4 regions of the Streptomyces sp. ADMS genome follow, and region 2 is predicted to be linked to each of the others. Evidence: riboswitches for the same ligand, from Rfam matches in the RefSeq annotation. Region 2 holds a riboswitch; each other region holds the start of a gene.
What was found. Region 2 has a riboswitch for cyclic di-AMP ahead of RB628_RS11835 (transglycosylase family protein). Riboswitches for the same ligand answer to the same signal wherever they lie in the genome.
Positions count from the first base shown of each region.

Region 1: it holds a riboswitch for cyclic di-AMP, as region 2 does, so the genes downstream of both, RB628_RS36270 (LysM peptidoglycan-binding domain-containing M23 family metallopeptidase) here and RB628_RS11835 (transglycosylase family protein) in region 2, are expected to answer to the same signal.
Region 3: it holds a riboswitch for cyclic di-AMP, as region 2 does, so the genes downstream of both, RB628_RS05720 (NlpC/P60 family protein) here and RB628_RS11835 (transglycosylase family protein) in region 2, are expected to answer to the same signal.
Region 4: it holds a riboswitch for cyclic di-AMP, as region 2 does, so the genes downstream of both, RB628_RS14220 (C40 family peptidase) here and RB628_RS11835 (transglycosylase family protein) in region 2, are expected to answer to the same signal.

Region 1 is NZ_JAVFVX010000149.1:4,847-8,047, reverse strand. Features, by position in the region: gene RB628_RS36275 (alpha-galactosidase) at 1-1,583, shown strand, start outside; cyclic di-AMP (ydaO/yuaA leader) riboswitch at 1,861-2,044, shown strand; gene RB628_RS36270 (LysM peptidoglycan-binding domain-containing M23 family metallopeptidase) at 2,049-3,020, shown strand.
Region 2 is NZ_JAVFVX010000020.1:38,373-41,573, forward strand. Features, by position in the region: gene RB628_RS11830 (transglycosylase family protein) at 1-909, shown strand, start outside; cyclic di-AMP (ydaO/yuaA leader) riboswitch at 1,093-1,265, shown strand; gene RB628_RS11835 (transglycosylase family protein) at 1,269-1,970, shown strand; gene eno (phosphopyruvate hydratase) at 2,319-3,201, shown strand, end outside.
Region 3 is NZ_JAVFVX010000008.1:57,812-61,012, forward strand. Features, by position in the region: gene pcrA (DNA helicase PcrA) at 1-752, opposite strand, end outside; cyclic di-AMP (ydaO/yuaA leader) riboswitch at 1,295-1,470, shown strand; gene RB628_RS05720 (NlpC/P60 family protein) at 1,478-2,683, shown strand; partial or broken gene RB628_RS05725 (hypothetical protein) at 2,865-2,996, opposite strand.
Region 4 is NZ_JAVFVX010000026.1:55,178-58,378, reverse strand. Features, by position in the region: gene RB628_RS14230 (ATP-dependent Clp protease proteolytic subunit) at 56-691, shown strand; gene RB628_RS14225 (hypothetical protein) at 699-1,007, shown strand; cyclic di-AMP (ydaO/yuaA leader) riboswitch at 1,390-1,569, shown strand; gene RB628_RS14220 (C40 family peptidase) at 1,573-2,046, shown strand; gene RB628_RS14215 (LysR substrate-binding domain-containing protein) at 1,985-2,881, shown strand; gene RB628_RS14210 (ATP-binding protein) at 2,891-3,201, opposite strand, start outside.

The DNA of each region.
Region 1 (3,201 bases), on a different contig from region 2:
TGCACGGACGCTGGGCCGCCGAGTCCCGGCTCGTGAGCGCGGACCTCACCTACGGTGAGAAGGTCATCGGCAGCCGGCGCGGGCACACCGGGCACCAGCACCTGCCCTGGGTGGCGCTCGACACCGACGCGACCGAGGAACGCGGCGAGGTGTACGCGTGCGCGCTCGGCTGGTCCGGCTCGTGGCGGATCGCCGTCGCCCAACTGCCCGACGCGCGCGTGCAGATCACCGGTGGCGCCGGGTACGACGACTCCGGCCTGCTGCGCCTGGCGGCGGGTGAGTCCTTCACCACGCCCGTCTTCGCGGGGCTGTGGACCGCCTTGGGGCACGGTGGGGCGAGCCGGGCGTGGCACGCGTACCAGCGCGCGTTCGTCGTGCCCGACGCGGACCGGGACCGGCCCGTGCTCTACAACTCCTGGGAGGCCACGGAGTTCGACATCTCCGAGGAGCAGCAGAGGACGCTGGCCCGGCGGGCCGCCGCGATCGGCGTCGAACTGTTCGTCGTGGACGACGGCTGGTTCGGGGCCCGCACCAGCGACCGGGCCGGCCTCGGTGACTGGACGCCCAATCCGGACCGCTTCCCGGCGGGCGTGAGGCCGCTCGCAGAGTACGTGCACACCCTGGGCATGCAGTTCGGTATCTGGGTCGAGCCCGAGATGGTCAACCCGGACAGCGACCTGTACCGCACCCACCCGGACTGGGTGCAGTTCCAGTCGGGACGAAAGCGGACGGAGTTCCGCAATCAGCTCGTACTGAACCTCGCGCGCGAGGATGTCCGCCAGTACCTGTGGGAGCAGCTCGACGGGCTGCTCTCCAGTGCCCCGATCGACTACGTGAAGTGGGACTTCAACCGCTGCTTCACCGACGCCGGCTGGCCCGGCGAGGACTACCCCCAGCGTCTGTGGGTCGACCATGTGCAGGGACTGTATGCCCTGCTGGACCGGCTGCGGGCGGCCCACCCGGGCGTCGCCTTCGAGTCCTGCTCGGGTGGCGGTGGCCGGATCGACCTCGGTGTCCTCGCTCGTACGGACCAGGTGTGGACCTCGGACAACACCGACCCGCTGGACCGCCTCGCCATCCAGGAGGGCTTCAGTCAGATCCATCCGGCGCGGGTCATGGCCGCCTGGGTCACGGACAGTCCGAATACCCAGCTCAACGACCGGGTCAGCTCGTTGCGGTTCCGGTTCGTGAGTGCGATGGCCGGGGTGCTCGGCGTAGGTGGCGACCTCGCCAGGTGGACGGAGGCGGAGCTGGCCGAGGCGAGGGAGTGGGTGGCGCTCTACAGGGAGATCCGCCATGTCGTGCAGCGCGGCGACCTCCACCGGCTGCGGCGGCCGACCGGCGGACTGAGCGCGGTGCAGTACGTGCTCGGGGGCGAGAGTGTCGTCCTGGCGTGGCTCCAGGCGCAGCACCACGGTGAACCGGTACCGGCGCTGCGGCTGCGCGGACTCGACCCGTCTGCGACGTACGAATGCCGTGAAACGGGTGAAGTCCACCGAGGTGCGGTGTTGATGCACCACGGTCTGCGAACGGGGCTGAAGGGTGACCTGGATGCGGCAGTTCTCCGACTGCGTCGCATCTGATGCTTCTGTCCGTTATGGCGCCTTAATTCCAACTCGCTTGGGAATAAGGGTTGCTGTGCGGCAGGGGAGTGAGCAGCGTCATATTCGTGACGGTGTGTCGCCGACATGTTCACGTAATTTCGGCGTCTTTTAAGGATGTTCAGGGGGCGGAGAGATCCAGAATTCACGGACAGTGACGGGTAATTCTGGGGAGGATCACAGGAAACCCGTACACAGGGAACCTGAAGCTTGTTTCCGTGCGTCTTGGTCGCTTACGTTCGCCTCCAATCCGGACGGACGCCCAATCCTGCCGCCGCCCGGAACCCGCATCGAACACCCGAGAACGGCAGGAGCGGGGGACCCACAGGTAGAACGCCTGTTCCGGTCTCTGGAACAGGCTTGGGGTTAAGTCACGTTCAGGCGTGGCCGGACATCTCCAGTCCGCACCCGACAGCTCACCTCGCAGGCGCCGGAGAGGAATTCGTCATGCCCGCGAAGGGTAAGCACCGCCGTCCGAAGTCCCAGCGATTCACCCGCTCGATAGCCGTCGCCGGAACCGGCGGAGCGGCTCTCGCCCTGCCCCTGCTGGGAGCCACCGGCGCCCAAGCGGCCACGGCGGAGTCCACCACGCAGTCCGTTCAGTCGCTTTCGGAAACGGCCAGGTCCGTAACCGCCCAGCCCGTTTCCGCGAAGACGGAAAAAGCTGCTTCCGCTCCCTCCGCCGCCAAGGAGGCGAACGTCAGGACATACGCGGTCCAGGCCGGCGACTACCTGTCGAAGATCGCCGAGGAGCAGAGCGTCAGCGGTGGCTGGAAGAAGCTCTACTCGGACAACCGCACCGCCATCGGTGCCGACCCGGGCCTGATCCACCCCGGTCTGAAACTGACGATCGGCAAGAAGGCCGCGTCCACCTCCTCGCCGTCCTCGTCCTCGGCGGAGTCCTCCTCGAAGTCCTCGCAGTCCACGAAGACTCAGACGCCCGAGCCGGCCGCCGAACGCGAGACGGCCGAGACCTCCACGACGACCGAGACCGCCGACACCGGCAGCTCCAGCGGCTTCACCCTTCCCGTGGCCGGTGGCATCGGCACCGCCTACCGCGTGGCGGGCAGCATGTGGTCCAGCGGCTACCACACGGGCGTCGACTTCGGCGCCCCGACCGGCACCTCCCTCAAGGCCGTCGGCGCGGGCACCGTCGTCTCCGCCGGTTGGGGCGGGGCGTACGGCAACCAGGTCGTCGTCAAGCTCGCCGACGGCTACTACGCCCAGTACGCCCACCTCGCGCAGCTCTCCGTCTCGGCCGGCCAGACCGTGACCGCGGGTCAGCAGGTCGGTCTCTCCGGTGCCACCGGCAATGTGACCGGCCCGCACCTGCACTTCGAGATCCGCACCACCCCGGACTACGGCTCCGACGTGGACCCGGTCGCGTACCTCCGCTCGAAGGGCGTCGCCGTCGGCTGACGCGCACGCTTCGGGAGGACACACGCCGAAGGCCGGACCCCGATCCCGGGGCCCGGCCTTCGGCGTGTTCGCGATGCGGTTCGTGATCGTCACCTTGCGGTCCTGTGGCGCGAGTGCCTGGAGTGTCGCCAGGAAGAGAGAGCGGGGGCAGAGTGAACTCCCTAGCTGTGCAAGCGCTTTC
Region 2 (3,201 bases):
GGTCGTCACCGTCGCCCCCGTCAGGCCCCGGCTCTGCTTGTCGCAGCCGGCGTGACCGGCTCCGCCATTGCCATCCCGCTGCTCGGCGCGACCGGCGCGAGCGCGGCCAGCGGTACCACGTGGGACAGGGTCGCGGAGTGTGAGAGCGCCACCTCCTGGAGTGCCAACACCGGCAACGGGTTCTACGGCGGGCTCCAGCTCACCCAGGCCGACTGGGAGAGGTACGGCGGTCTCACCTACGCCCCGAGCGCCGACCAGGCCAGCCGTTCGCAGCAGATCGCCGTCGCCGAGAACATCCTCGCCGACCAGGGTGCCGGGGCCTGGGAGGCCTGCGCGCTGCTGTCCGGGCTCGGCAAGGACACCAGTTCGGCCGACGTCGACACCGGTGTGGCCGAGGGAGACGCCTCGGGCGCGGCCTCGGAGTCGGACGCGGACTCTTCTTCCTCGTCCTCTTCCTCGTCGACTTCGACGGCGGCCTCTCCCACGCCCTCGGCGTCTCCCTCCACGGACTCCTCGGTCTCGACCAAGGCCTCGGAGTCCTCGCCCTCCCCCTCGCAGTCCGTCGCGGCGACGACCGACTCCGCCGAGTCGGCCGCCTCGCCGTCCCCCGCTTCCTCGTCACTCGATGTGGACAACTCGCAGGAAAGTGACAGTTCGCCCACGGAGTCGGTAAGTGGTGCAGAAGTGGGTAGCTCTGGGCAGAGTGCGGGAATTGGGGTGGGTGGTGAGGCTGAGGGCTCGTACACCGTCCGTGCCGGCGACACCCTCTGGAGCATCGCCGACTCCCTTGGTCTCGCGGGCGGATGGTCCGAGCTCTACACCGAGAACGAGCGCTCCCTCGGTGCGGACCCGAACCTCATCCTCCCCGGTCAGACCCTTGCTGTCGGTGATGAACCCGGGCAAAGGTAACCGGAGTTCACGTCACGCTTCGTGCTGAATGTCCGTTATAAATGCAGTGAGAGATAGGTCTCAGAAGCCCTGATCGTCTTTGTATTTCAGGGGATCACCTGTTTACGGTCGAGATCGCTCGCCATCGCGGGCCCCGCCGGTCGTAACGCCGAATCCTGCCAACGGCCGTACGGGAACAGTCGTCGCTATCAAGCGCCGTAGGCAGGAGCGGGGGACCCAAGGTAAGTGCCGCACCGGGGCAGTTGACCGGAGTGGCTTGGGGTGAAGCCGTACGCAGCCCGAGAGGGACGTACGGCCGGGCAACTCAACCGGCCCGAATCCGACAGCTCACCTCGCAGGCGTCGGTGAGGGGATCACGCATGCTGTTTTCCGGCAAGGGCAAGCACCGCCGTCCGTCCAAGGCCAGTCGCGCCGTCGCCATCGCCGGTGTCACCGGCGCCGCGGTCGCCGCTCCGCTGCTGGCGGTCGGCTCCGCCTCCGCCGCCACCTCCGCCGAGTGGGACACGGTCGCCCAGTGCGAGTCCGGCGGCAACTGGTCCATCAACACCGGCAACGGCTACTACGGCGGTCTGCAGTTCTCCGCCTCGACCTGGGCCGCGTACGGCGGCACGGCGTACGCCTCCACCGCCGACCAGGCCTCCAAGTCCGCGCAGATAGCCGTCGCCGAGAAGGTCCTCGCGGGCCAGGGCAAGGGTGCCTGGCCGACCTGCGGCGTGGGCCTGTCCGGCGCCGCCTACGACGGCGGCAGCAGCTCGGACACCGGCTCCGGTACGAGCGACAGCGGCTCCAGCGGCTCCGGCGAGGCCACTACCCGCTCCTCCGACCAGCAGGCCTCCCGTTCGCAGGAGCGGCCGGCCGCGAAGAAGACCGTCACCACCCCGACCGGCAAGAAGGTCGAGAAGGGCGACGGTGAGTACAAGGTCGTCACCGGCGACACCCTCAGTGAGATCGCCGAGGCGCACGACGTCAAGGGCGGCTGGGAGAAGCTCTTCCAGCTGAACAAGGACATCATCGACGACGCCGACTTCATCTACCCGGGCCAGCAGCTGCACCTCGGCTGACCCCGGTCACCGGCGGGCCGGAGCATCCCCCAGTTCTCGGCCGGCCCGAAGGTGAACCACAGGGCCCTCACATCCGTGCCCTCCATAGTGAAGGCCTCGTGAGGGTCACCCCCGTCCCCCACGGGCTCCCCGCTCCGGTGCGTGTTCCCCCGTACGCACCGGAGCGGGGCTTTTTGTTCCCTGGGGGAACAATGTTTACCCTCGCTTCCGTCCATGTTCCGTCCATGGGGTGGTCGGACGGCTGGCCGATGTCCCGGAGCCGGTTAGGCTCATCATCGCGGAGCCGCCGCGGCCCCGTACTCGCGAGGCCACGCAGCCCCGCGTACCCGCGTCACATCCCAGAAGGAGATGCTCGTGCCGTCCATCGACGTCGTCGTAGCCCGGGAAATCCTCGACTCGCGAGGCAACCCCACCGTCGAGGTCGAGGTCGGCCTCGACGACGGCAGCACCGGTCGTGCCGCCGTTCCGTCCGGCGCCTCCACCGGAGCCTTCGAGGCCATCGAACTGCGGGACGGTGACCCCAACCGCTACCTCGGCAAGGGTGTCGAGAAGGCCGTCCTCGCCGTCATCGAGCAGATCGGCCCGGAGCTCGTCGGCTACGACGCCACCGAGCAGCGCCTGATCGACCAGGCCATGTTCGACCTGGACGCCACCGACAACAAGGCCTCGCTCGGCGCCAACGCCATCCTCGGCGTCTCCCTCGCCGTCGCGCACGCCGCCTCCGAGGCCAGCGACCTCCCCCTCTTCCGCTACCTGGGCGGCCCGAACGCGCACCTGCTGCCCGTTCCGATGATGAACATCCTGAACGGCGGCTCGCACGCCGACTCCAACGTGGACATCCAGGAGTTCATGATCGCCCCCATCGGCGCGGAGTCCTTCTCCGAGGCCCTGCGCTGGGGCGCCGAGATCTACCACACCCTCAAGAAGGTGCTGAAGACCAAGGGCCTGTCCACCGGTCTCGGCGACGAGGGCGGCTTCGCCCCGAACCTGGAGTCCAACCGCGCCGCGCTCGACCTCATCATCGAGGCCATCAAGCAGGCCGGTTACGTCCCCGGCGAGCAGATCGGGCTCGCGCTCGACGTCGCCGCGTCCGAGTTCTACAAGGACGGCAAGTACGAGTTCGAGGGCAAGTCCCGCACGGCCGCCGAGATGACCGAGTACTACGAGGAGCTCGTCTCCGCGTACCCGCTCGTCTCCATCGAGGACCCGCTGTACGAGGACGACTGGGCCG
Region 3 (3,201 bases), on a different contig from region 2:
AGCGCGTTGGCCTCACGCAGCCGCGACTGGTACATCGCGTACGCCTGGGCGAGGGTCTTCTCGAAACCGTCACTCGCCTGGGCGGCGAAGTCCTCCTCGTCGATCAGCTCGTTCTTCAGGTTGGAGATCTTCGCGCTGAAGGACTTGGGCGGAAAGCGCTTGGGGTCCAGGTCCAGGTCGCGGCAGACGAGCGCCATCAGCCGCTTGCTGTCGGCGGCGTCGTAGATGGAGAAGGAGGAGGTGAAGCCGAGTCTCTTGCTCTCCCGCCGGAGAATCCGCACGCACGCGCTGTGGAACGTCATCACCCACATCGCGTTCGCGCGCGGGCCGACGAGCTGCTCGACGCGCTCCTTCATCTCACCGGCGGCCTTGTTGGTGAAGGTGATCGCGAGGATCTGGCCGGGGTGGACGCCCCGCTCGCCGAGCAGATAGGCGATGCGGTGCGTGAGCACACGCGTCTTGCCGGAGCCGGCGCCCGCCACGATGAGCAGAGGAGTGTCGGCGTGCACGACGGCGGCGCGCTGGTTCTCGTTGAGCCCGTCCAGGAGCGCGGCCGGGTCCACCACAGGGCGTGGGGCGCCGTCGCGGTAGTACGCGTCCCGGTCCGGCGGCGCGTCGAACTTCCCGCCGAACAGGTCGTCCGAAAGGGGCTCCGGCACGTGCTCGTCCTCGGGCGGCGGCGGAGGTTCCTCCTCGTGGGCCCGTGGGCCCTGGAGGTTCGCCAGGAAGCTGTCGTCAAAGAGGCTGCTCATCGCTCTCCGAGTCTAGGCTCCCCCACTGACAACCGGCCGCCACCCCGAAAACATCCGCCGGACACCGGACACCGGACACCGGCCGCCGGAACCAGGCCCGGGTTCCACCCCTCGCCTGCCCGCACGCTTCTGCGTTTCCTGTGGGAAACCCTGGTCAGACCCTGAAGAGGCGGGCCTTTGCGCCGGACGAGACCCTGATCAGCGCGGTGTCGTGGGCACACGGGGTCGGGCACGCCGTTGACGGGTGCCGCACCGGAGGGCAGCCCGTTACAGGTGCCGCCCTCGCGATCTCCGCGGCTCTGACGCGCACGGCACCGGACCCGACTGCTCCTGCCCGGACAGCGTGCACCAGATCGGGGCATATTGAATATTTCACAACAACTCGCCGCAGGTCATTCAGAATCGACTTCGCAGAACCACGTTTAGGACTGAGGTCACAAAAACGTATCGGGCATAGCGGTCATCAACCTTCACAGGAGCCGCACGAGTTGGTTAGCGTGCCCCAAGGCCGCTCGACCCCCACCGGCGAACGTCGCCGGGCCGCGCGGCCTCCGCCGAGTCCGATCGTGCCGCCCTGTGCGGCAGGAGCCGGGGACCCACCGAAAACCTGGGGTGAATCGGTCCAACCGCCTTCCAGGGCAAGGACCGTAGGGCAACCCTTCCGAACCACCCGCCCGAACCCGACAGCTAACCCGGTAGGCGGAACGTGGAAGGAGTCGCCTCCCTTGGCGTCGTCGCACCGCAAGTCGCGCCCTACGGGAACGCGCGTAGCAGGCATAAGGACCCCCGCCTTCGCCACGGCGGCCCTGACCTCCGTCGCCCTGCTGTCCCAGACCGCCAACGCCGCGCCCACGGCGCCCGCCACGCCCCCGGCACCCTCGGCCGACGACAAGCCGAGCATGGAGGAGGTCGAGGCGAAGGTCGGCGACCTCTACCGCCAGGCCGAGTCGGCCACCGACAAGTACAACGCCGCCAAGGAGAAGACCTCCAAGCAGCGGGGGCGCGTCGACGCCCTGATGGACGACGTGGCCCGGCGCACCCAGAAGCTCAACGAGGCGCGCGAGAAACTGGGTTCCTTCGCCGCCGCGCAGTACCGCACCGGGTCCCCCGCCCCCGACACCACGACGTTCCTGCTCGCGGACGACCCGCAGGACTACTTCGACCAGAACCAGCTGATGGACCGTCTCACGGCCCGCCAGCAGGACGCGGTCGACGACTACATCACGCAACAGGCCGAGACGACACAGAAGCGCCAGGAGGCCACCGCGAGCCTCGAGTCGCTCACGGAGTCCCAGGACGAACTGCAGACGACCAAGACCGCCGTCCAGACGAAGCTCGTACAGGCCCGCCAGCTGCTCTCCCGCCTCACCGCCGAGGAGAAGCTGCGCCTGGCGGCGATCGAGCGGGAGAAGCAGGCGGAGGCCCGCCGCCAGGCGCAGGATCTCGCCCGGCAGCAGCAGGCGGCGGAGCAGCGGCGCCTGCAGGAAGCGGCAGCCGCTGCGGCGGCGCAGCAGTCGGCGGGCAGCGCCGCCCCGGACACGGCGACGACGCCGGTCACCGACTCCTCGTACGCCACCAAGGCCGAGAAGGCCCTGGCGTTCGCACGCGCGCAGATCGGCAAGCCGTACGTCTGGGGCGCGACCGGCCCGGACTCGTACGACTGCTCAAGCCTCACCCAGGCCGCCTGGAGGGCCGCCGGAGTCACCCTCCCGCGCACCACCTACGACCAGGTGAACGCGGGCACGACCGTCTCCCTCTCCGACATCCAGCCCGGTGACCTGGTCTTCTTCTACGAGGGCATCAGCCACGTCGGTCTCTACATCGGCAACGGAATGATGATCCACGCCCCGAAGCCGGGTGCGTACGTCCGTGAGGAATCGATCTTCTACGACGGCGAGTCGGCGATCCACAGCGTGGTGCGCCCGGCCTGAGGATCAGGTGCGGTTCTCAGCGACCCGGGACCTTCCCTGGGAGTCGCACGCTTCCTCCGGGCGGCCACGACGGACCGTCGGTGCCACCCTGGCCGTTGGCCTGCCGTCAACTACCCGGTCGTGAACGGGCTTACTGCTCGAGTCATCACTGGCTGTGATGGGTCTCGGCTGCGTCCGGTTCTCACGCGGTGAGCGTGAGAGCGGGGGCCGTTGACTGGGCCCCGCAGACCCATGCGTACCACCCTCTTCGGGCGATGTTGTGGGACGAGTTGTGGTCCGCGTGCTCAACGAAGCCGCAGGACCGGCACGCGAAACGGGCCTGGGTGGGCCGGTTTCCGCGTTCGGTGTGGTGGCACTGGGAGCATTCCTGGACGTGGCCTTCGCCCGGTCATGAGGGGCTCGGCTTCTCCGCTTTGACTCTGACGAGGCTGCAAGGTTCGCTTCAAGCTACGGCCCGCGTGCTTGCTCCCTCCAAAGAGGCTCTTGACATCCCGCTCAGCCCGCCGCGTCTCCACGAC
Region 4 (3,201 bases), on a different contig from region 2:
TACGTCCTGTACATTTTTTACGGAAGCCACCGAGGAGGCGCGCGCCATGAAGGCCATCGACGAACCGTCAGCCCGCTATGTCCTGCCCGAGTTCACCGAACGGACCAGCGCCGGGCACCGCACGCTCGACCCGTACTCGAAGTTGCTGGAGGAGCGGATCGTCTTTCTCGGGACGCCGGTCGACGACATCTCGGCGAACGACGTGATGGCGCAGTTCATGCATCTCGAATACCTGGCGCCCGACCGGGACATCTCGCTGTACATCAACTCCCCCGGCGGCTCGTTCAGCGCGATGACGGCGATCTACGACACGATGCAGTTCGTCACCTGCGAGGTGGAGACGATCTGCCTGGGGCAGGCGGCGTCGGCGGCGGCCGTACTGCTGGCCGCGGGTACGCCGGGCAAGCGCAGCGCGCTGCCGGGGGCCCGCGTACTGATCCACCAGCCCTCGCTGCCCGAGCCGATCCACGGCCAGGCCAGCGATCTCGCCATTCAGGCCCAGGAGTTGGGCCGGGTCCGTACCCTGCTGGAAGAACTGCTCGTGCGGCACACCGGACAGAGCCCGGAGCAGGTCGCCGCGGACATCGAGCGGGACAAGATCCTGGACGCCCAAGCCGCCCTGGAATACGGGCTGGTGGACCGGGTCGTGCCCAGCCGCAGGTCCTCGCACCCCGCCCCCGGCACGAGGTGAGCCGCCGATGCTTCCGCCCGAACTGCCTCCGCTGCCCGCCCTGACGCGCGCCGAGGGCGAGTTGATCGACCGATATCTCGAAGTGGCCGATCTGCTCGGCCGTATCAACCCGGCGTATCACGGGGACACGTACCGCGGACTGCGGGCCGCGCAGGCTCTGGTCACCAAGGCGGTGGCGTTGCGGGACGCGCTGGAGCTGATGCATCAGCGGGGCGAGGCCGAGGTGCACGCCGATACGCTGGCGCGTGCGCTGCGCGTCCTCGACGGGGAGCGCCGCACGGCGCGTGTCACCGTTCCGCGTGAGCCCGCCAGTTGACTCACCCGGTCGGCGGACTCGTATCGGACGGGCCCACGTGTCGCGGTGACGGACTGTCCGGAACGGGACGGGACGTGACTGGATACCATCCCCCGTTCGGAGTAGCCGTAGGTCCCTCGACGGGCCCGTTCGCCTTGCGCGACGCGCGTAGTTCCCAGCCGGAACGAAGACGTTTCAGGGCTGGTCCGGGGGTGCGCGACCCCCTCGAAAGTCGCCCGGGGGTACGGGTGTCCACCCGAATGGGGCAGCGGTGAGTAACACCACAAAGCCCCGATTCCATTGGGATTTTCATACTTCCATGAGCCAAGATCCCTTCCTGACGACAAGCCCCCGCCACAACGGTGGGGCGATCCGGGCGGACGCCGAGTCCTGCCGCCGCCCGGATGACCGGTCGACAGATGTGCATCGGCAGGAGTGGAGGACCCAAGCACGACGGGTCGCCGGAACGGTCACGCCATGACCGGGCCGAGCAGCCCTTGGGGTGAAGCCGCAGCAGCGGCCGGGCAACTTCGCCAGCCCGAATCCGACAGGTCATCCTTCACAGGCGGCTGACGAAGGGTTGCGCATGTCTGCGCTCAATCGTGTCCCGTCGCTGATGACCCGTGCCGGTACGGCCTCGGCTCTCACCCTCGCCGCCGTGGGCGGCAGCTTGGTGATCCCCGGTGCCGCAACCGACGCCGCGGCGATCGCACCGTCGACGAAGGCACTTCAGATCGCGGCTTCCAAGAAGGGCTCCCCGTACAAGTACGGCGCCGCGGGACCGAGCAGGTTCGACTGCTCCGGGCTCACGCTCTACTCGTACAAGAAGGCGGGCAAGAAGCTGCCTCGTACGGCGGCGGCCCAGTACAACAAGACCAAGCACATCTCCGCCAAGAGCCGCAGGGGCGGAGACCTGGTCTTCTTCCACTCGGGCTCGAACGTCTACCACGTGGGCATCTACGCCGGGAAGGGAAAGATCTGGCACTCCCCGAAGACCGGTGACGTCGTCAGGCTCCAGAAGATCTGGACGAAGAGCGTCTGGTACGGCCGGGTCAGCTGACCCGCCCGGAGCGCGGGGCGGCTGCCAGAGCCGCCGCCCCGCACTGCTCGTACGGCATCACCGGGGCGCCCGGCTCACACCGGCGGGCGAGCTGCTGGTGGCGCGGGCCCGCCGGGTGCTGGACGAGCTGGAGCGGGCCCGGCACGAACTGGCCCGGCTCACCGGCCTGTCGGGCGGCGCGCTCAGGCTCGGCACCTTCCAGACGGCCGGTATCCAGCTGCTGCCGCCGGTGCTGAGCGCGTTCCGCCGGGCCCATCCGGACGTGGAGCTGTCGGTCGCGGACTACGAACCGCCGGCCGGGGTGGCCGCCGTAGCCGCCGGAGAGGTCGATCTCGCGCTCACGCACGCCTACGAACCGGGCGGACCCGCACCGCTGCCCGCGTCGGTCGCCGCCGAGCCGGTCCTCGTCGAGGAGCTGGTCCTGGTGACCGCGCCGGGCCATGTGCTGGCCGGGGACTCGTCCAGGCTGCCCCTGACCGAGCTGGCGGGCCAGCCGCTGATCAGCATGGCGCCGGACCATCCGCCCCGACAGAGCGTGGAAACGGCCCTCGCCCGGGCGGGCGCCACTCCGTCGGTGCTGGTGGCGACGCCGGGGTACGCCCTGGTGTGCGCGCTGGTCAGCGCGGGCCTCGGGGTGGCGGTCGTACCGGAGATGGTCGCGCGGACGGCGGTCACGCCGGTCGGGACCCGGCTGCTGGAGCCGGGCGACCTCCGCCGGACGATCTCGGTCGTCCGCCGTACCGACGAGACCGCGCCCGCGGCCGACGCCTTCCGCGCCCTGCTGCGGGGCGCGTTCGGGCGAGCCCACGGCAGCGGAGTGCAGGGGCCGACCTGAGCCGAACCGTTACGGCTCCTGCTGGCCGGCCGCCGGTACCGGAGGCCTGGCCGGGGCCGTCCACGGGAGTTCGATCGACACCGTCTTGCCGCCCTCGCGGGTGGGACGGACGCGCAGTTTGCCGCCCGACTCCGCGGTCAGCCAGCGGATGATGACCATCCCGCGGCCGTTGTCCTGCTGGACGGCGGCGGGCAGGCGTTTGGGGAAGCGCGGGTGGCTGTCGGTCACCCCGATGCGCAGGTGTTCGTCACGGTCGAGCGCGATGTCCACCGTGAAGGTGGGTGACAACCCGAAGGTGTGCTGTACGGCGTTGGTGGCGA